3 regions of the Agromyces sp. Y575 genome follow, and region 1 is predicted to be linked to each of the others. Evidence: predicted binding sites of a transcription regulator. Region 1 holds the regulator's gene; each other region holds the start of a gene.
The links. Region 1 encodes LexA, which represses DNA repair genes until DNA is damaged. Its sites were predicted from a motif close to TCGAACANNTGTTCGA; they were not measured.
Positions count from the first base shown of each region.

Region 2: the regulator LexA is predicted to act here: its motif matches at 4,961-4,976, upstream of imuA' (DnaE2-dependent mutagenesis accessory factor ImuA').
Region 3: the regulator LexA is predicted to act here: its motif matches at 4,621-4,636, upstream of uvrA (excinuclease ABC subunit UvrA).

Region 1 is NZ_JCAIUI010000003.1:789,239-796,404, reverse strand. Features, by position in the region: gene AC1C2U_RS15805 (SseB family protein) at 1-240, opposite strand, end outside; gene priA (bifunctional 1-(5-phosphoribosyl)-5-((5-phosphoribosylamino)methylideneamino)imidazole-4-carboxamide isomerase/phosphoribosylanthranilate isomerase PriA) at 224-970, opposite strand; gene hisH (imidazole glycerol phosphate synthase subunit HisH) at 1,070-1,708, opposite strand; gene hisB (imidazoleglycerol-phosphate dehydratase HisB) at 1,705-2,319, opposite strand; gene AC1C2U_RS15785 (histidinol-phosphate transaminase) at 2,316-3,407, opposite strand; gene AC1C2U_RS15780 (LysM peptidoglycan-binding domain-containing protein) at 3,493-3,894, opposite strand; gene lexA (transcriptional repressor LexA) at 4,164-4,841, shown strand; gene AC1C2U_RS15770 (alpha/beta fold hydrolase) at 4,889-5,668, opposite strand; gene metE (5-methyltetrahydropteroyltriglutamate--homocysteine S-methyltransferase) at 5,808-7,166, opposite strand, start outside.
Region 2 is NZ_JCAIUI010000001.1:331,775-338,940, reverse strand. Features, by position in the region: gene AC1C2U_RS01700 (tRNA (adenine-N1)-methyltransferase) at 1-565, opposite strand, end outside; gene AC1C2U_RS01695 (HAD family hydrolase) at 562-1,236, opposite strand; gene AC1C2U_RS01690 (PAC2 family protein) at 1,311-2,231, shown strand; gene AC1C2U_RS01685 (undecaprenyl-diphosphate phosphatase) at 2,316-3,143, opposite strand; gene AC1C2U_RS01680 (M20/M25/M40 family metallo-hydrolase) at 3,214-4,539, opposite strand; tRNA gene AC1C2U_RS01675 (tRNA-Leu) at 4,651-4,734, shown strand; gene imuA' (DnaE2-dependent mutagenesis accessory factor ImuA') at 4,987-5,700, shown strand; gene AC1C2U_RS01665 (DNA polymerase Y family protein) at 5,700-7,166, shown strand, end outside.
Region 3 is NZ_JCAIUI010000001.1:619,767-626,932, forward strand. Features, by position in the region: gene uvrC (excinuclease ABC subunit UvrC) at 1-1,669, opposite strand, end outside; gene uvrA (excinuclease ABC subunit UvrA) at 1,674-4,565, opposite strand; gene uvrB (excinuclease ABC subunit UvrB) at 4,731-6,797, opposite strand; gene coaE (dephospho-CoA kinase) at 6,861-7,166, opposite strand, start outside.

The sequences.
Region 1 (7,166 bases):
CACAACGGCGGCCTGGCCGATCGTGCCCGCGCGGAAACCGTCCAGCGCGGCGCCGAGGGCCTCCGGTGCCCGGCCGTCGTCGGCGGCATGCGCGTTCGACTGGAACGCCCGCCCCGCCCACGGCACTCCGGCGGAGTCGGTACCAGCACCGGCACCGGCAGCGGACTGCGAGTCGACGGATGCCGCGGCATCCGTCTCACCGCGACCCGGCTCGGCGCCGGGGTCACTGCGAAGCGACATCCAGCGCCTCGGCCAACGTGAAGGCACCGGCGTAGAGCGCCTTGCCCACGATCGCCCCCTCGAGGCCGAGCGGAACGAGCTCACGGAGCGCCATGATGTCGTCGAGGCTCGAGATGCCCCCCGACGCGACGACCGGGCGCGACGTACGGTCGAGAACCTGGCGCAGCAGCTCGAGGTTGGGGCCCTGCAGCGTGCCGTCTTTCGTGACATCGGTGACGACGTAGCGCGCGGCACCGGCTTCTTCGAGTCGGTCCAGGACCTGCCAGAGGTTGCCGCCGTCCTGCGTCCAACCGCGCGCGGCGAGCGTCGTGCCGCGCACGTCGAGCCCGACAGCGATCGCCTCGCCGTACTGGGCGATCACGGACGCCGCCCACTCGGGGTTCTCGAGCGCTGCCGTACCGAGATTGATGCGCTTGGCGCCGATCGCGAGGGCATGCTCGAGCGACTCGTCATCGCGGATGCCGCCGGAGAGTTCGACGTTCACGCCGCGCACCTGGCGGATGGCCTTCTTCAGCACGCCCGCGTTCGAGCCGCGACCGAAGGCCGCATCGAGGTCGACGAGGTGGATCCACTCCGCTCCCTGGTCGGCCCAATCGACCGCCGCGTCGACGGGGTCGCCGTAGCTGGTCTCGGTGCCGGCCTCACCCTGAGTCAGGCGTACTGCCTTGCCGCCGGCCACATCGACGGCCGGAAGCAATACGAGGCGGAGGGTCTTGTTGAATTCACTCATTCACTGTCCTAGAGATCGCGGTCGCGCCTGCGAATCGGCACAGTCACAGCATCCTAGTCCGACCAAGTCGAAGCGATGTGCACGTGACGGCCGAGCGGCTCAGGCGAGCGTGCCGAGCCAATTGGCGAGCAAGCGGATGCCGGCATCCGACGACTTCTCAGGATGGAATTGCGTCGCCGACAACGGGCCGTTCTCGACGGCTGCGAGGAAGCGACCTCCGTGCTCGGCCCACGTGAGCGCCGGCCGGGGAAACGGTGGCTGCACGTCGAGCAGCCACTCCTGCGCCGCGAAGGAGTGAACGAAGTAGAAGCGCTCGTCCTCGATTCCGGCGAACAGGGCTGAGCCCTCGCCGGGTTCGACCGTGTTCCAGCCCATGTGCGGCAGCACCGGGGCTGGCAGTTCGGTGACGCTGCCCGGCCACTCGCCGAGCCCCTCGGAGTCGACTCCGCGTTCGACGCCCCGCTCGAACATCACCTGCATGCCGACGCAGATGCCCAGCACCGGGCGACCGCCCGCGAGACGGCGATCGATGATCTCTTCACCCCGAACGGCGTGAAGTTGGTCGACCACGGCTTTGAACGCCCCGACGCCCGGCACCACGAGTCCGTCGGCTTCGAGCGCCGCGGCGCGGTCGGCGGTGACGGTCACCTCTGCACCGGCGCGCTCGAGCGCCTTCGCAGCGGAGTGCACGTTGCCCGAGCCGTAGTCGAGCAGGACGACGCGCCGAGTGCGGCTCACAGAGCGCCTTTCGTCGACGGAACCCCCGACACGAGCGGGTCGAACGCCTTCGCTTGACGGAATGCACGCGCGAACGCCTTGAACTCGGCCTCGGCGATGTGATGCGGGTCGCGGCCGCCGAGCACGTTGACGTGCACGGTCAGGCCCGCGTTGAACGCGATGGCCTCGAAGACGTGCCGCACCATCGACCCGGTGAAGTGCCCGCCGATGAGGTGGTACTCGAACCCGGTCGGCTCTCCGGTGTGCACGAGGAACGGGCGCCCCGAGATGTCGACGACGGCCTGTGCGAGCGCCTCATCGAGCGGCACGAGGGCGTCGCCGTACCGCGAGATGCCGCGCTTGTCGCCGAGCGCCTGCTTGATCGCCTGCCCGAGCACGATGCCGACGTCTTCGACCGTGTGGTGCACGTCGATCTCGATATCGCCGCGTGCCCGCACGGTGAGGTCTGTGAGCGAGTGCTTCGCGAACGCCGTGAGCAGGTGGTCGTAGAACGGCACGCTCGTCTCGATATCGCTCGTGCCGGTGCCGTCGAGATCGATCGAGAGGTCAATGCTCGATTCACTCGTCTCGCGCTGGACCCGGGCGGTGCGCGGCGATCTCGTTGCGGTCATGAGTCGATCCTATTCGGGGCCGAAACGGCGATCGCCTCGAGGAAGGCGGTGGTCTCGGCCTCAGTGCCGGCCGTGACGCGCAGGTGACCGGGGATACCGATCTCGCGGATCAGGATGCCGCGCGCGAGCAGTTGTTCGAAGACCGCGTGCGGGTCTTCGACCCCGCCGAAGAGCACGAAGTTCGAGCCGCTGCGATACGGGTGGAATCCGAGTCGAAGGAGCTCGATCGAGATGCGCTCGCGCTGGCTGCGAATCTCTTCGACCATCGCGAGCATCTCGGCCGCGTGCGCCAGGGCGCCGAGGGCGGCCGCCTGGGTGAGCGCGGAGAGGTGGTACGGCAGTCGCACGAGCCGGAGGGCGTCGATGGCGGCCGGATCACCGGCGAGGTAGCCGACGCGGGCACCGGCGAATGCGAACGCCTTGCTCATCGTGCGCGACACGAGCAGCCGGGACCGCCCCGGCAGGAGCGTGAGCGCACTCGGAGTTCCGGGGTCGGCGAACTCGAAGTAGGCCTCATCGACGACCACGATGCCGCGCGCCGCGTCGACGACCGCCTCGATCGTCTCGAGTGAGAGCGGCGTACCCGTCGGGTTGTTCGGCGCGCAGAGCAGCACGATGTCGGGATCGTGCTCTCGCAGCGCCGCTACGGCCGTTTCGGGGCTGAGTTCGAACTCGTCATCGCGACCGGCGGTGACCCACTCGGTGCCGGTGCCGGAGGCCAGCAGGCCGTACATCGAATAGGTCGGGGCGAAGCCCAGCACGGTGCGGCCCGGCCCGCCGTATGCCTGAAGAATGTGCTGGAGCACTTCGTTCGAACCGTTCGCGGCCCAGATCTGCGCCGGCTCGAGGCCGTGGCCCAGATAGCCGGCGAGTGCATGGCGCAACTCGGTGAACTCTCGATCGGGATAGCGATTGAGGGTGAGAATAGCGGCGGCGACGCGAGCGACCACATCGTGTGCGACGTCTTCGGGAATCGGATGCGTGTTCTCGTTGACGTTCAGCGCGACCGGAACGGACTGCTGCGGAGCCCCGTACGGGGTGCGACCACGAAGGTCATCGCGGATGGGGAGGTCTTCAAGACTCGTCACCCTTCAATGCTAACGATGCGCACCGAGGCCATTCGGCCAAGCCGTCATCGACCGACGGAAGCCCGAGGCTTCGCCTATTCGCGTGTCACGGGGCGGCGGGAAGTGCGAGGCGCTGACCGGGTTCGACCACCGCGTCATCGAGCCCGTTGAGTCGCATGATCTCAGCGATGATCTCTCGCACATCGGCCCCGGGGTCGATCGACTCGGCGATCTCCCAGAGCGAATCGCCTTGCCCGACCGTCGTGTACTCGAACGACGCAGCCTGGAACGAGACGCCCCTGGATTCGACGTCGGCCGCGGCGCCGCCCGCGCCGATCACCGCCACGAATGCCCACACCACGAGCGGAAGTGCGGCGAGCGACGTGAACACGATGCGACCCCGTCGCGTCAGCCGGAGCCTCGTGCGCGCGGAAGCCACCGACGCCGCCTCCTCTCGCGGAAGGGCCTTCGGGGGCTGGAAGCCGGTCGTAGCGATCGCTGCACTCATGTCACACCTCCTGTAGGAGTCGCATCCGACCCTCGGCCGGGAGGGCCGGATGCGAAACTCTGTTCCGAACATACATTCGAATGACGAACAACGCAAGGGCGGACGCGGGGAATTCCGACGGACGGATTCCGCGACACACTCGAACAAATGTTTGCCGCGCGCGCGTGAGGCGGATACAGTTTCGAATGTCTGGAAGGGAGTCGACCGGACATCACCGACATCCGGTCGCGAAGCGGCCGCTACGAGGGGCGAAGACGTTGAGCACCGACATCGACGACGTGCAGGCGGCCGGCAGGCCACGCCGCCGAAAGAGCTTGAGCGCCAAGCAGATCTCGATCCTCGAGATGATCCAGCGCTCGGTCTCCAGTCGCGGCTACCCGCCGAGCATGCGCGAGATCGGTGACGCCGTCGGCCTCTCCTCGCTCTCGAGCGTCACGCACCAGTTGAACCAGCTCGAGCTCGCCGGGTACCTTCGGCGCGACCCCAACCGCCCTCGTGCGCTCGAAGTGCTCATTCAATTGCCCGGTGTCACCGAGCGCGCTGTGACCTCCTCCGACCCGACCCCGGTCGGTGACGCGGCCATGGTGCCGCTGGTCGGCCGTATCGCCGCGGGCGTGCCGATCACGGCTGAACAGCAGATCGACGAGGTGTTCCCCCTCCCCCGCCAACTGGTCGGCAAAGGCGAGCTGTTCATGCTGAAGGTCGTGGGCGACTCCATGATCGACGCCGCGATCTGCGACGGCGACTGGGTCGTGGTGCGATCGCAGCGCACAGCAGAGAATGGTGAGATCGTCGCGGCGATGCTCGACGGCGAGGCGACCGTGAAGGTGTTCCGCCAGCGCGACGGTCACACCTGGCTGCTGCCGCGGAACAGCGCGTTCGAGCCCATCGTCGGCGACCATGCCGAAGTGCTCGGCAAGATCGTCGCGGTGCTCCGAGCAGTCTGACTGGGCAACCCCGCCAGTCCGTTCCGGAGCGGCGGGGAGGCACGGCTCTATGCTGCAGTCTGAACCGCGGGTCGAGCCGCGGCGAGAGCGCTCCCGACCGCGGCAGGCGTCAACGCGTTGAACCAGTCGAACACTGCATCCATGAACCCCGCGTGATCGTCACGGAACACCGTGTGGCCCGTGCCGCTCAGGGTCGCGACGGTCATGCCCTGTCCGCGCAGCTGCCGGGCGATCTTCGCCGTGATCAGCAGGCTCTTCTCCGCCAGGAGCACCAGAGTGGGGGCGACGAGGCGCACGGGCGGCACCAGCGGTCGCGTATCGGTGAAACCGAGGATGGTGCGCTTGTCCCAGTCTCGAAGCGTCGCGAGCTCGATCTCGACGTCGACCGCACTCCACTTCGGATTCATGCGCACCAGGGCCGACCGGCGCGGCCTCGGTGCTATCGCGAAGAATGCCTTGAACGCCCACCCCTTCACGCCCTTCGGGAAGGAGAAGGCCGGGTCGATGTAGATCGCCGCGCGAGGCGCGAGCCGATCGGCGACCAGGCTCGCCACCAGTCCGCCGAGCGAGTGACCCATGACGAGATCGGGCGGGCCGTCGAGCATCGGCGTGAGCGTCTCGACGACGTCGCTCGCCCACGCGGCGGGCGAGTAGTGCACAGCGCGCGGGCTGCGTCCATGACCCGTCAGGTCGACCGCGAGCACCCGGAACCCCTGCGCCTCGAGTTCGGCAGTCACTCGGTGCCACGCACGGGAATCGGACATGATGCCGTGGATGAGGACCGCGGTTCGCGAACCCCCGCCGGATTCGTGGACCGCGAGTTGCATGAGACCAAGCTACGCGCTGCGGCTGTGCGTCGCCTCGGCACCAGCCGAGCGTCGGCCGTACGCCGGCCGGGCCCCATCCGCACGCTGACCGAACGGATGCCGAACGGATGCCGCGAGCCGCGGCATCCGCTCGCCCGTGCTACCCGGTGGGTATCGAGGCGGCGCGACCGGCCCGCACCGCACGGGTCGCCTCGACGATGTGCCGCAGCGATGCGACGGTCTCGTCGTAGCCGCGCGTCTTCAGGCCGCAGTCGGGGTTGACCCAGAGCCGGGTCGCGGGGATCGCGGCGGCTGCGCGCTCGAGGAGCGCCTGCACCTCGTCGACGCTCGGCACGCGCGGCGAGTGGATGTCGTAGACGCCCGGGCCGATGCCGTGATCGAATCCGCTCGTCTCGATGTCGTCGACGACCTCCATGCGGCTGCGGGCCGCTTCGATCGAGGTGACGTCGGCGTCGAGGTTCTTGATCGCATCGATCACGACGCCGAATTCCGAATAGCAGAGGTGCGTGTGCACTTGCGTCGCGGAGTCCGCACCGCCGGTCGCGAGGCGGAAGGCACCGACCGACCAGTCGAGGTAGGCGGGCTGGTCGGCACGCTTCAGCGGCAGCAGCTCTCGGAGTGCGGGTTCGTCGACCTGAATGACCCGGATGCCGGCCGCTTCGAGATCGGAGATCTCGTCGCGCAGGGCGAGTGCAACCTGTCGCGCCGTGGCGCCGAGCGGCTGGTCATCACGCACGAACGACCAGGCGAGGATCGTGACAGGGCCGGTCAACATGCCCTTCATGGGCTGCTCGGTCAGCGACTGGGCGAACGCGGACCAATCGACCGTCATCGGCGCTGGCCGCGAGACGTCGCCCCAGAGGATCGAAGGACGCGTGCAGCGCGAGCCGTACGACTGCACCCAGCCGTGCTTGGTGACCGCGAACCCGTCGAGGAGTTCGGCGAAGTACTGCACCATGTCGTTGCGCTCGGGTTCGCCGTGCACGAGTACGTCGAGTCCGAGGTCTTCCTGCAACCGCACGACGCGTTCGATCTCCTCGCGCATGAGCGAGGTGTACTCCTCGCCCGTGAGCGTGCCGCCCACGAAGCGAGCGCGGGCACGACGGATCTCGCCGGTCTGCGGGAACGACCCGATCGTCGTCGTCGGCAACTCGGGCAAGCCGAGCGACGCCTGCGCCGCAACACGCTCGTCGTAGCTCGCGCGGGCGAAGTCGCCCTTCGTGAGCGAGGCGAGGCGGTCGCGCACGACCGGCACGCGCACACCCGGCGCACCGCCACGATCGGCGAGGGCAGCGGATGCCGCGGCGAGCTCGCCCTCGATCGAGGCGCGCCCGTTCGCAAGTCCGCGACCGAGCGCGGCGACCTGGCCCACCTTCTGGTTGGCGAACGAGAGCCAGCCGACGAGTCGGGCATCGAGCGCATCCTCGTCTTCAACGTCGTGCGGCACGTGCAGCAACGAGGTGGAGGTGGACACTGCGACCGACGCGGCGAGGTGCTG
Region 2 (7,166 bases), on a different contig from region 1:
CGAGCATGTCGAGCACGACGCGGTCGACGGATGCCTCGGCAACGGTCTCAGGCAATGCCTCTGCAAGGTCGCCGAGCGTGATCGACCAGTTCTCGGGGTCGGCGCCGTGGAACGTCGCGACATTGGCTCGGGCGACGCTCGCGAAGTCGTCGCGGCGCTCGAAGGAGAAGAGGTGCCCGTCGGCGCCGATCGCGCGGAGCAGCCAGAGCGAGAGCGCTCCGGAGCCGACACCTGCCTCGACGACCTGCGCGCCCGGGAAGATGTCGGCCTGCGCGAGGATCTGGGCTGCGTCTTTCGGGTAGACGATCGCCGCACCGCGCGGCATCGACATGACGAAGTCGGTGAGCAGCGGGCGCAGGGCGAGGTACTCGATGCCCGCTTGATTGGCGACGACCGAGCCGTCGGGCCGGCCGATCAGGTCGTCGTGCGCGAGGAGGCCCTTGTGCGAGTGGAAGTGCGCGCCCGGCTGCAGGGTGATCGTGTGCAGTCGGCCCTTGGGGCCCGTCAGCTGCACCCGGTCACCGACGCGGAACGGGCCGCTCTGCTCTCCTCGGCTCTCGGTCATGCCGAGGCCTGCCGTGCGGCGATGAGCCCCGCGATATCCGCGACCGTCGTGCCGTCGAGAGTCGGCCACAGTGCACTCGACGGTTCGTCGTCGAGCGCGATGATGTTCGGAACGGCGACGGCGATCGCGCCCGAGGCGAATGCGGAGGCGAGGCCGGCAGGCGAATCCTCGATCGCCACGCACTCGGCGATGTCGACGCCGAGCAGTGCCGCGGCCAGTAGGTACGGCTCGGGGTGCGGCTTCGCATTCTCGACGATGTCGCCGGTGACGATCACGTCGAACGCCTCGAACGGGATCGTCGCGATGACGTCGTCGGCCATCGAACGGATCGACATGGTCACGAGCGCGGTGGGCACGGATGCCTCGCGCAGCGCCTGCAGCAGCTCACGGGCTCCGGGCCGCCACGGCACGCCGTGCTCCTTCAACTGCTCGCGCACTCGCGTCGTGAGCCGCTGCACGATGGCATCTGCGTCGAGCGTGACGCCCTTCGCCTGGAAGTACGCCGCCGCCTCCCACAGACCGCTGCCGACGAGTTCGAGCGCGTCGTCGTGGCCCCAGGAGCCGCCGAAGGACTCCACGAGCTCTTCTTCTGCGGCCATCCAGTAGCGTTCGGTGTCGACGAGGGTACCGTCCATGTCCCAGAGGACTGCGGCGGGGAGGCGAGTGGTCACAACCGTCAAGTCTACGGGCACGGCCTATTGTGGAGGTGTACCCGGGATCCGGGGCGGAAAGCGGGGCACCAGGAGTGAATCAGCCGACCGGTTTCGAGGGCGGAAGGCTGCTCGTCGTCGCATTCGAAGGATGGAACGACGCCGGAGAGGCGGCGACCGGAGCTGCGAAGCTCCTCGTCGAGCGACTCGACCTCGTCGAGATCGCCGCCGTCGACCCCGAGCTCTACTTCGACTACCAGTTCACGCGCCCGACCATCGTCGTCGGTGATGACGGCGTGCGTCGTCTCGAGTGGCCTGGGGCGGCGATCATGGGCCCGGGCGATCTTCCCGTCACTGACGATGCGGATGACGACGACCGCGTCACGGGGCCGGGAGCCGACACCCTGCACGTGCTCATCGGTGCGGAACCGGCTCGCAGCTGGAAGGGCTTCGCCGCCGAACTCATCGATGCCGCGCTCGCCGCCGATATCGAGGGCATCGTGCTGCTCGGTGCGATGCTCGCCGACGCGCCGCACACCCGGCCGCTGTCGATCTTCGCCTCGAGTGAGAACCCCGAAGTGCGGTCTGCACTCGGCGTCGAGCGTTCGAACTACGAGGGCCCGGTCGGCATCCTCAGTGTCATCGCCGATCAGGCCGAGCATGCGGGCATTCCCACGGTGTCGCTCTGGGCGTCGGTGCCGCACTACGTGCACAACGCGCCGTCGCCGAAGGCGGTGCTCGCCCTGCTCGGCAAGTTGGAGGAGCTCACGGGACTCTCCATCCCCCGCGGCAGTCTCGAGATCGATGCCGCAGCGTGGGAGGCCGGGGTCGACGCGCTCGCCGCCGACGACGACGAGATGGCCGGCTACATCACCCAGCTCGAGCAGGCGCGCGACGCCGTCGATGCCCCCGAGGCGAGCGGCGAGGCGATCGCCCAGGAGTTCGAGCGGTACCTTCGCCGTCGTGGCGACGGCCCCGAGGGGCGCGCCGACGGTCGTGGCGACGGCCCCCGCTGACGGCCATGTCGAGGTTCGCTCCCTGAGCCCGTCGAAGGGCGCTTGCAGCCCTCCGTGGTCCGCTTCGACGAGCTCAGCGAACCATTACGCGGTGAGTGCGCCCGTGCCGAGCAGCACGAAGAGCGTGATGCCGAGCAGCACCCGGTAGATCACGAACGGCAGGAAGCTGCGCTTCGAGATGTAGCTCATGAAGAACGCGATCACGAGGATTCCGACGACGAACGCGACGAGCGTCGCCGCCGCGGTCTCGATGGGCCCGTACACCGTGGGCTCGCCCAGGCTCTTCACCAGCTGGAAGACGCCGCTGCCGAACACCGCGGGGATCGCGAGGAGGAACGCATAGCGTGCGGCGGCCGCGCGCTCGTAGCCGAGGAAGAGCCCCATGGTGATGGTGCCGCCGGAGCGTGAGACCCCGGGGATGAGTGCCAGCGCCTGCGCGAGACCGAAGTAGATGCCGTGCGGCACGGTCAGATCGTCGAGCCCCCGCCGTTTCGCGCCCGCCCAGTCGGCGAGGCCGAGGATGAGCCCGAAGACGACGAGCATCGTGGCGACGATCCAGAGCGAGCGCAGGCTCGTCTCGATCTCGTCTTGGAAGAGGATGCCGAGCACGACGATCGGCACCGAGCCGACGATGATGAGCCAGCCCATGCGCGCATCCGGATCATTGCGCGGGACCCTTCCCGTGAACGAACCGAACCAGTGCGAGACGATTCGCACGATGTCACGCCAGAAGAAGACCACGACCGCGGTCTCGGTGCCGAGCTGCGTGATGGCGGTGAACGCCGCACCCGGGTCTTGGGCCCCTGGCAGGAATTCCCCCAGGATGCGCAGGTGCGCGCTCGAGGAGATCGGGAGGAACTCGGTGAGCCCCTGCACGAGGCCGAGGATGAGCGCTTCGATCACGTGGTGCATCCGCCTTCCGCCTCCGCGGAAGTCGGAGGACTGCGCTGGTCAGGGGCGTGCTGATCAGGGACTGGTTCGGTCAGTAGTCGAGGAGGAGGTCTCGCAGGACCTGCCTCCCGAAGACTAATGCGTCGAGCGGCACCCGCTCGTCAACCCCGTGGAACATCGCCGGGAAGTCCAAGCCTTCTGGCAGCTTCAGCGGCGCGAAGCCGTATCCGGCGATTCCCAGCCGACTGAGCGCCTTGTTGTCGGTGCCGCCCGAGAGCAGGTACGGGAAGACCGGCACGCCGGGGTCATGCACACCGAGGGAGCGCTTCACGGCATCGACCAGAGCGCCGGATGTCGCGGCCTCGAGCCCGACGTCGCGGTGCACGATCTCGATGTCGACCTCGTTGCCGATGAGCGCCTGCACTTCGGCCAGCACCGCGTCTTCTTCGCCCGGCAGCGTGCGGATGTCGATGAGCGCCTCGGCGCGGTCGGGGATGACGTTGTGCTTGTATCCCGCGGTCAGGAGCGTGGGATTGCTCGTGGTACGCAGGGTCGCGGTGATGAACCCCGACGCAGAACCCGTGGCGAGGGCGAGTTCGTCGGGTGACACTTGCTCGGGGTCGACACCCAGCACTCCCGCGATCTCGGCGAGCAGCTCGCGAGTGGTGTCGGTGAGCCGGATCGGCCATTCAGTACGGCCGAGGGTCGCCACCGCCTCGGCGAGCTTCGTGACGGCGTTGTCGCGGATGAGCCTCGAGCCGTGAGCGGCGGTCCCGCGCGCGACGAGTCGGATCCAGAGCAGCGACTTCTCCCCGGTCTGCAGGAGATACGCACGCTGCCCGCCGACGGTGATCGAATACCCGCCGACCTCGCTGATCGCCTCGGTGGCTCCCGCGAAGAGTTCCGGATGGTGGTCGACGAGCCATCGGGAGCCGAGGCTGCCGCCCGACTCCTCGTCGGCGAAGAACGCCACGACGAGGTCGCGTGCCGGCTGAGAGCCCGAGCCGATGATGTCGCCGAGGGCGGTCAACATCATCGCGTCCATGTCTTTCATGTCGACCGCACCGCGACCCCAGAGCATGCCGTCGCGCACCTCACCGGCGAACGGGTCGACGCTCCAATTGCGGGCATCTGCCGGCACGACATCGAGGTGTCCGTGCACGACGAGGGCCGGCTTCGCGGAGTCCCGCCCAGGAACACGTACGACGACGCTCGTGCGTCTCGGCTCGGACTCGAAGAGCTGCGGTGCGAGCCCGAGCGCGGCCAGCCGCGCCTCGACGTACTCGGCAGCCTCGCGCTCGCCGTTCGCCTTGCCCTCGCCGTAGTTGGAGGTGTCGAAGCGGATCAGCTCCTGTGCGACGATCGCCGTCTCATCGAGTTCTGGAACGAGGTCGGAATCGGTGGATGACAGGGCCATGCCATCACGCTAGCCGGGGCATCCTGCAATGGCCAACGTGTCGGAAGCGCCCCGGAAATCGTGCTAATGTCTTCTCTCGGGCCACCGAGGAATCGGAAGGGCCTGACACGAGCGCGGGTGGCGGAAATGGCAGACGCGCTAGCTTGAGGTGCTAGTGCCCTAACGGGCGTGGGGGTTCAAGTCCCCCCTCGCGCACGCTTGTGTCGAGAAGGCCGGATCATTGCGATCCGGCCTTCTTGCGTTTCCGGACGTTGCGTTTCCGGACGTTGCGCTGTGATCCGCGCATCTCCCCCGCACATCGTGTTCTCGTGTGCCGAGAGACGCCTCATCGCACGACATCCGACGACCGCGCCTCACTCATCCGATGTCTGTCGCGACAAATCGGATGTTCCGGACAGTCGGCACTGCCGACTTGCTCTATTCGAACATGTGTTCGAAACTGTGTAAATGACCATGACCGCTCCCCTCGCCCCGGCCGAAGTGCCCTCGCGCGTCGAGGAGCTGCAGGCCCGCATCCGCGGGATGCAGGCCACGCGGCTCGACTCCAAGACGGTGCCGACACATCCGGCCCTCGAACAGGTGCTGCCGGGCGGCAGCCTTCGCGAGGGCACGGTCGTCACCGTCGAAGGCTCGACGACCCTGCTCATGGCCCTCCTCGCCGGCCCGTCGGCGAGCGGGCGCTGGGTCGCCGTCGCAGGCATGCCGGAGTTCGGCATCGAGGCGGCCGCACGGTTCGGCATCGACCTCGAGCGGCTCGTGCTCGTGCCCGACCCCGGACGGCAGTGGCTCACCGTGATCGCCGCGCTCGCCGATGTGATCCCCGTGGTCGCCGTGCGACCGGCCGGTCGGGTCACCCCAGCTGAGACGTCACGACTGACGGCGCGGCTCAGGCAGCGCGGCACCGTGCTGCTCGTCGCGGGCGAATGGCCGGGCAGTGATGCGAGCCTCGGCGTCGAGGCGAGCGAGTGGCACGGTCTCGAGCTGGGTCACGGGCATCTCAGCGATCGCGACGTCGTCGTCGCTGCGGGCGGGCGTGGGGAGTTCGGGCGGCGTCCTCGCTCCCGTCTCCGGCTGCCGGGTCGTTCGCTCGAGTTCCGGGCCGCCTCGGAAGCGACTCCCGATCCGGTGCGTCTCGACGAATATGTGCGGCGGGCCGTCTGATGGTCATCGACCCCGGCCGCACGATCGTGCTCTGGTGTGCCGACTGGCCCGTGTTCGCGGCCTGTCGCGAACACGGGATCGACCCGGCCTCCCCCATCGCCCTCACCGAGGGAGGGCAGGTCTTCGCCTGCTCGGCGGCCGCCCGCAGCGACGGTGTCGTTCGCGGATTGAAGATTCGCGAGGCCCAGTACCGCTCCCCCGCGCTCACGCTGCTCGACTACGACGCCTCGCTCGACGTGCGGGTCTTCGAACCGGTCGTGCGACGTGTCGAAGAGACGGTGCCGGGTGTGCAGCTCATCCGCCCGGGCACGCTCGCAATGAGGGCCCGCGGCGCGGCCCGCTACTACGGCGGTGAGGATGCCGCGGCGCAGGCGCTCCTCGACACCGTCGCAGCGCTCGGGGTGCCCGGCGCCCGGGTCGGTGTCGCCGACGGCCCCTTCGCGGCCGAGCAGGCTGCGCGGGCGACCGGCGAATCCCCCGTGGGCATCGTCGCGCCCGGGACATCCGCTGCGTTCATTTCTCCGCTGCCCGTGAGCCTCGTCGTCGATGCCCGCACGTCGACCCTGCTCAACCGGCTCGGCGTTCGCACCCTCGGCGAGTTCGCAGCGCTGCCCGAGGCCGATGTGCGGCGTCGCTTCGGCGCGGCGGGCGCGTTCGCACACGACCGGGCGTCGGGGCGCGAGCAGGCCAGGGTGCTCGCACGCACACCGCCGCCCGAGTTCGAGGTGGCGCAGGAGTTCGAGCCGCCGCTCGATCGCATCGACCAGCTCGCCTTCGCCTTTCGGGTGCATGCCTCCGAGTTCATCGAACGAATGCGGGCGAAGCGACTCGTGTGCACCGGTATCCGCGTCGAGATCGACGACGAAGGCGGCGGGCACTCGAGCCGAAGCTGGTTGCACCCACGCTGGTTCACACCCGCCGACGTCGTCGACCGGGTGCGCTGGCAGTTGCAGGGCGCGGGCACCGCCGACAGCGGGCTCGCCTCGCCCATCGTGCGGCTGCGCGTCGTGCCCGAACGCATCGACTCGACCGGCAACCACGAAGAGGGGCTCTGGGGCGGCGGACCCGACGAGCGCGTGCACCATGGGCTCACCCGGGTACAGAGCATGCTCGGCCACGATGCGGTCGTGACCGCGTCGGTCGGTGGTGGCCGCATGCTCGCCGACCGGCAGGTGCTCGTGCCGTGGGGCGACCGGGTTCCCGAGCGCACGGGCGAGCAGACGGCGGCGCCGTGGCCCGGCAGCCTGCCCGCTCTCGCGCCCGCAAGCGTCTTCCGTGAGCGGCTGCCGATCGGGCTGCTCGACGCCAGCGGCTCCCCGGTCACGATCGACGCCCGTGGGGCGATCTCGGCGAACCCCGAACGCTTCGCGCTCGCCGGCGGCGATGCCGCCCCTGTGCGGGCCTGGGCGGGGCCCTGGCCGGTCGTCGAGCGCTGGTGGGACGCCGAGCACGCCAAACGTGTGCAC
Region 3 (7,166 bases), on a different contig from region 1:
GCAGGATCACCGGGAAGTCACCCTCGGGCGTCCAGATCTCTTCAAGACGTTTGGCGATGCCGCAGAGGTAGATGCCCTCGACACCAGACTCCTCGAGCGCTCGGGCGGCCGCCGCGACCTGCGGTTGCCCGCCGTCGACCACCAGCAGGTTCGGTCGATAGGCGAACTTCTTCCGGCGTTCGGATGCCGCGGCATCCGTCTCGGCCGCGGCCTCAGTATCTTCGGGTGTCGTCGCCGAGCCTGGCTCGACCGGCGAACCGATCTGATCGGGCGATTTCAGGTAGGCGAGGCGGCGCGTGAGCACCTGGTGGATCGAGTCGGTGTCGTCGGTGGAGTGCGGAATCGTGAATCGGCGGTATTCGTCTTTGCGCGGAAGACCGTCTTCGAAGACGACCATCGAGGCGACGATGTTGGTGCCGCTGAGGTGGCTGACGTCGTAGCACTCGATGCGCAGCGGGGCGTCGGCCATTCCGAGCGCCTCTTGGATGTCTTCGAGAGCGCGGGAACGAGTCGTGAAGTCAGCACTGCGCCGTGTCTTGTAGAGCATCAGAGTCTGTCTGGCGTTCTGCGTCGCGGTCGCGAGCAATGCCGCCTTGTCGCCGCGTTGCGCGGCGCGCAGTCGCACCTTTCGCCCGGAGAGGTCGCCGAGCCAGGTCTCGAGGGCAGGAGCATCATCGGGAAGCTCGGGCACGACGACTTCGGCCGGTGGTCTGCTGCCGTCACCATAGGCGTTCTGCACCACGGAGTCGACGAGATCGCTGAGCGGCACGTCGAGCTCTTTGTCGACGGTCCACGAACGGACACCGCGGATGCGGCCGCCGCGAACGATGAACAGTTGTACGGCCGCTGCGAGCTCATCGTGGTCGATTCCGAATACGTCGATGTCGACCTTCTCGCCGAGCACCACAGCACTCTTCTCGAAGAACGACGTCGCGGCCTGCAGCCGGTCGCGCAGTCGTGCAGCCGATTCGTAGTCTTGCGCTGCGGCGGCCGTGCGCATGCGCTGCGTGAGCTCGCCGATGATGCGCCGGTCTTGACTCGCCATGAAGGAGACGAAGCGGTCGACGTTCTCGCGGTGCTCTTCGACACTGACGCGACCGGAGCACGGGCCGAAACAGCGTCCGATCTGCCCGGCGAAGCAGGGCTTTCCACTGGCGATGGCCCGGCGGTAGTCGGAGTCTTTGCACGTGCGGATGGGGAAGAGCTTGAGCAGGATCTCGAGAGTCTCGTTGACGGCCCAGACCTTGGGATACGGGCCGAAGTACCGGGCTCCGCGAATGTTGCGGTTGCGGGTGACCACCGCGCGCGGCGCCTCGTCAGCGAGCGTCACAGCGAGGTACGGGTAGGACTTGTCATCTTTGAACTGCACGTTGAACGGCGGGTCGAACTCGTTGATCCACGTGAACTCGAGCTGCAGCGCCTCGACTTCGTTGGCGACGACCGTCCATTCCACCGAAGCTGCGGTGGTGACCATCCGGCGGGTGCGCTCGTGCAGCGTGTGGAGGGGGGCGAAGTAATTCGACAGTCGCGCGCGCAGGTTCTTCGCCTTGCCGACGTACAACACGCGCCGGTCGGCGTCACGGAACCGATAGACGCCGGGAGATGTGGGGATCTCGCCCGTCTTCGGGCGGTACGGGACGCCCTGCGTGCTCGACAATGCTGTGTTCATCGCCTCAGCTGGCGACCTCGGCTCGCACCGACGCCGCGTCGAGCATCTCGCGCAGGAAGTAGCCGGTGTGACTCTCGGGCATGGCCGCGACCTGTTCTGGTGTGCCGGTCGCCACGATCTGGCCGCCACCCGACCCGCCTTCGGGTCCGAGGTCGATGATCCAGTCGGCCGACTTGATGACATCGAGACTGTGTTCGATCACGATCACAGTGTTGCCCTTATCGACGAGCTTGCCAAGCACCTTGAGCAGCTTCTGCACGTCTTCGAAGTGCAGACCGGTGGTCGGCTCGTCGAGCACGTACACGCTACGGCCGTTGGAACGACGTTGCAGCTCGGTTGCGAGCTTCACGCGCTGCGCCTCGCCGCCGGAGAGCGTCGTGGCGCTCTGTCCGAGCTGCACGTAACCGAGGCCGACATCGACGAGCGTCTTCAGGTAGCGGTGGATCGCCGAGATGGGCTCGAAGAACTCAGCCGCCTCACTGATCGGCATCTCGAGCACTTCGGCGATGTTCTTGCCCTTGTAGTGCACCTGGAGGGTCTCGCGGTTGTACCGCTTGCCACCGCACACCTCGCACGCGACGTAGACGTCGGGCAGGAAGTTCATCTCGATCTTGATCGTGCCGTCACCCGAGCACGCCTCGCAACGGCCGCCCTTGACGTTGAAGCTGAACCGGCCGGGGAGGTAGCCACGGGCCTTCGACTCGGTCGTCTCGGAGAAGAGTGTGCGAATGCGGTCGAAGACACCGGTGTAGGTGGCCGGGTTCGATCGAGGCGTGCGCCCGATCGGTGCCTGGTCGACATGCACCACCTTGTCGAGCTGGTCGAGCCCGGTGACGCGACGGTGCTTGCCCGCGACCTTCCGGGCGCCGTTGAGGCGGTTCGCGAGCACCCGGTACAGGATGTCGTTCACGAGTGACGACTTGCCCGAGCCGCTCACGCCGGTCACGGCGGTGAGGATGCCGAGCGGGAACTCGACGTCGACACCGCGCAGGTTGTTGGCCTCTGCGCCCTGCACGGTGATCGTGCGCTCGGGGTCGACGGGGCGGCGCGTCTCGGGAATCGGAATCGCCTTGCGGCCCGACAGGTAGTCGCCCGTGAGTGAGCGCGTGTTCTTCACGAGATCGGCGTAGCTGCCGGAGTGCACGACAGTGCCGCCGTTCACGCCCGCGCCCGGTCCGATGTCGACGATCCAGTCGGCCGTGCGGATCGTGTCTTCATCGTGTTCGACGACGATGAGGGTATTGCCGAGATCGCGAAGTGCGATCAGTGTGTCGATGAGTCGACGGTTGTCACGCTGGTGGAGGCCGATGCTCGGCTCGTCGAGCACGTAGAGCACGCCGGTGAGACCGGAACCGATCTGCGTCGCCAGACGGATGCGCTGCGCTTCTCCGCCGGAGAGGGTTGCCGCCGCGCGCGAGAGGTCGAGATAGCTGAGCCCGACGCGGATCAGGAAGTCGAGACGCAGCTTGATCTCGCGCAGCACTTGCGCGGCGATGGCCTTCTCGCGATCACTGAGTTCGAGGCGATCCATGAATGCACGGGCGTCGGTGAGACTCAGCAGGCCGACGTCGGCGATGCTCGCGTCGTGGATGAGCACCGACAGCACCTCGGGCTTCAGACGCTTGCCGTCGCAGACCGGGCACGGCACCTCGCGCAGGTACTCCGACCAGCGCGCGCGCTGCACATCGGTCTCGGCCTGCAGGTACTGGCGCTCGATGTAGGGCACGACGCCCTCGAAGCCGGAGGTGTAGCTCATCTCGCGGCCGTAGCGGTTGCGCCACTTCACCTTGACCTCGAAGTTGTCACCACGGAGCACTGCCTGGCGAGCCACCTCGTCGAGCTCCTCCCACGGGGTATCGAGCGAGAACTCGAGATCTCGGGCGAGCCCGCCGAGGAGCTTCTCGTAGTAGTTGTAGAGACTCTTGCCCTGCGAGGTCCATGGAATGATGACCCCCTCGGTAATGCTCAGGCTCGGGTCGCCGAGCAGCAGCGCATCGTCGACCGACATTCGCGTGCCGAGCCCGGAGCACTCTGGGCAGGCACCGAACGGCGCGTTGAACGAGAAGGTGCGCGGTTCGATCTCGGTGAGTTGGATCGGGTGCTGATTGGGGCAGGAGAGCTTCTCGGAGAACGTCGCCCATGCGGCCGGCCCGGTCTCGTCGATGTAATTGATCTGCACGACGCCGTCGGTCAGTCGCAGCGCCGTCTCGAGGGAGTCGGTGAGGCGGCCGAGCATGTCGGGGCTTGCGACGAGCCGGTCGATCACCACCGAGATGTCGTGCTTGACCTGCTTCTTCAGCGTCGGCGGTTCATCGAGTCTGATGACGTCGCCGTCGACGACGGCGCGCGTGTACCCCTGGGCGGCGAGGTCGCGGAAGAGGTCGACGAACTCGCCCTTCTTCTTCGACACGACCGGGCTCACGACCTGGTAGCGGGTGCCCTCAGCCAACTCCATGAGCTGGTCTGCGATCTGCTGCACCGTCTGCCGCTGGATGCGCTCACCGCAGACCGGGCAGTGCGGCACACCGATGCGCGCCCAAAGGAGGCGCATGTAGTCGTAGATCTCGGTGATCGTGCCGACGGTCGAGCGCGGGTTCCGGTTCGTCGACTTCTGGTCGATCGAGACTGCAGGGCTCAGGCCCTCGATGAAGTCGACATCAGGGCGGTCGACCTGCCCCAGGAACTGGCGAGCGTAGGCCGAGAGCGACTCGACGTAACGTCGCTGCCCTTCGGCGAAGATCGTGTCGAACGCGAGCGAGGACTTGCCCGAGCCCGAGAGACCTGTGAACACCACCATCGCATCACGCGGGATCTCGACGTCGACGTTCTGCAGGTTGTGTACGCGGGCACCGCGAACACTCAGGTGCGAATGGGCATCGAGACGTGAAACTGACACCCTTCGAGTTTAGAGAGCACCACCGACACGGATGCCTCGCGCACACGCGCTCTGAGCGAACATACGTTCGAATCGGGGCGAGATCACGGCTCGCTCCGCCTGAGCGCGAACCGGGCGATGGACGCGGCGGCAACGCGCGCGCGCCAGAGAAACAGGGATCGATCTTCAGCCAAGGTGACCGGCTTTCTCCATCTGGCGGAGCTCGCGCTTGAGATCGGAGACCTCGTCACGCAAGCGCGCGGCGAGTTCGAACTTCAATTCGCCGGCCGCGACGAGCATCTGCTCGTTGAGATCGCGAATGAGGTCTTCGAGGTCGTTCGCGCCGGCCGCAGCGATGCCCTCGCGCCGAAGGTTCGGCACCGGCGCCTTCTTCTTCGCATCGCGACCGGCGAGCAGGGCGGCGGTGTCGGCGCCTTCGCGTGCGAGCACCTGGGTGATGTCGGCGATGCGCTTGCGAAGCGGTTGCGGGTCGATGCCGTTGACGCGGTTGTACTCGAGCTGACGATCTCGTCGTCTCGTCGTCTCGTCGATCGCCGACTTCATCGAATCGGTGAGCACATCGGCATACATGTGCACCTCGCCCGAGACGTTTCGTGCGGCGCGACCGATCGTCTGGATGAGTGACGTCGACGACCGCAGGAATCCCTCTTTGTCAGCGTCGAGGATCGCGACGAGGGACACCTCGGGCAGGTCGAGCCCTTCACGAAGAAGGTTGATGCCGACCAGGACGTCGTACACACCCGCCCGGAGTTCGGTCAGCAACTCGACGCGGCGCAGCGTGTCGACATCTGAGTGGAGGTAGCGCACTCGCACCCCAGCCTCGGAGAGGAAGTCGGTGAGCTCTTCGGCCATCTTCTTGGTGAGGGTCGTGACGAGCACGCGCTCGTTTCGCTCAGCGCGAATGCGGATCTCGTCGAGAAGATCATCGATCTGGCCCTTCGACGGCTTCACGATGATCTGCGGATCGACGAGTCCTGTCGGGCGGATGATCTGCTCCACCACGCCGTCGGCGATGCCCATCTCGTAGCGACCGGGTGTGGCCGAGAGATAGACGGTCTGACCGACGCGCGCCTTGAACTCATCCCACTTCAGCGGTCGATTGTCGAGCGCGCTCGGCAGGCGGAACCCGTGCTCGACGAGAGTGCGCTTGCGGGAGGAGTCGCCCTCGTACATCGCGCCGATCTGGGGAACCGTGACGTGCGACTCGTCGATCACCACGAGGAAGTCGTCGGCGAAGTAGTCGAGGAGGCAATGCGGGGCCTCCCCCGCCTGTCGGCCGTCGATGTGCCTCGAGTAGTTCTCGATGCCAGAGCAGAAGCCGATCTGCTCCATCATCTCGAGGTCGAATGTCGTGCGCATGCGCAGCCGCTGCGCTTCGAGCAGCTTGCCCTCGCGCTCGAGCTCGGCGAGCCGCTCTTCGAGTTCGATGCGGATCGTGCCGATCGCCCGCTGCATCACATCGGTGCTCGCCACGTAGTGCGACCCGGGGAACACCGCCACCGAGTCGAGCTTTGCAACTACCTGCCCGGTCAGCGGATGCAAGCTGTACAGCGCTTCGATCTCATCGCCGAACATCTCGATGCGGATCGCCAGTTCTTCGTAGATCGGAATGATCTCGATCGTGTCGCCACGCACTCGGAAATTGCCGCGCGAGAAGTCGACGTCGTTGCGCTGGTACTGCATCGAGACGAACTTGCGGATGAGCCAGTCGCGATCAACCCGTTGCCCGACCTGCAGCGGCATCATGGCACCGAGGTACTCCTCAGGCGTACCGAGGCCGTAGATGCACGAAACCGACGAGACGACCACGACGTCGCGCCGGCTCAGCAATGAGTTCGTGGTGGAGTGCCGGAGCCGTTCGACTTCAGCGTTGACCGACGAGTCCTTCTCGATGAAGGTGTCGGTCTGCGGCACGTACGCCTCGGGCTGGTAGTAGTCGTAGTACGAGACGAAGTACTCGACCGCGTTGTTGGGCATGAGTTCGCGGAACTCGTTGGCCAGTTGCGCGGCCAGCGTCTTGTTGTGTGCGAGCACGAGCGTGGGCCGCTGCACCTGTTCGATGAGCCAGGCGGTGGTCGCCGACTTACCGGTGCCGGTCGCACCCAGCAGCACGACGTCGGTCTCGCCCGCGTTGATGCGACCTGCGAGTTCGGCGATCGCCGCCGGCTGGTCGCCGCTCGGGACGTACTCGCTGATGACCTCGAATGGTCGAACGGATCGTGTGGCCTGCATGCCCTCCAGTCTAGGATCGCCCGCCGACACCACGGCTGGGAGCGTTCTCGGACTGGCAGCGCACTACGCCTGGGCGCGCTCCTCGACGATTCGCCGCCAGAGGGCGTCGGTCTCACTCATCGTGTGCGCGAGCGACCCATCGGTGTCGATCACGACGTCGGCGATCGCGAGCCGCGCGGTGTTGTCGACCTGCGCGTCGACGCGAGCCTCGGCCTGGATCGGTTCGAGACCTCGATCCTTCACGAGCCGTTCCACCTGGGTGCGCCGCGGCGCGTTCGTCACGACGATGAGATCGAAGGGGTGGTCGACGGATGCCTCGACGAGGAGCGGAACGTCGTAGACGACGACCGCATCGGGGTCCTCCCGTTC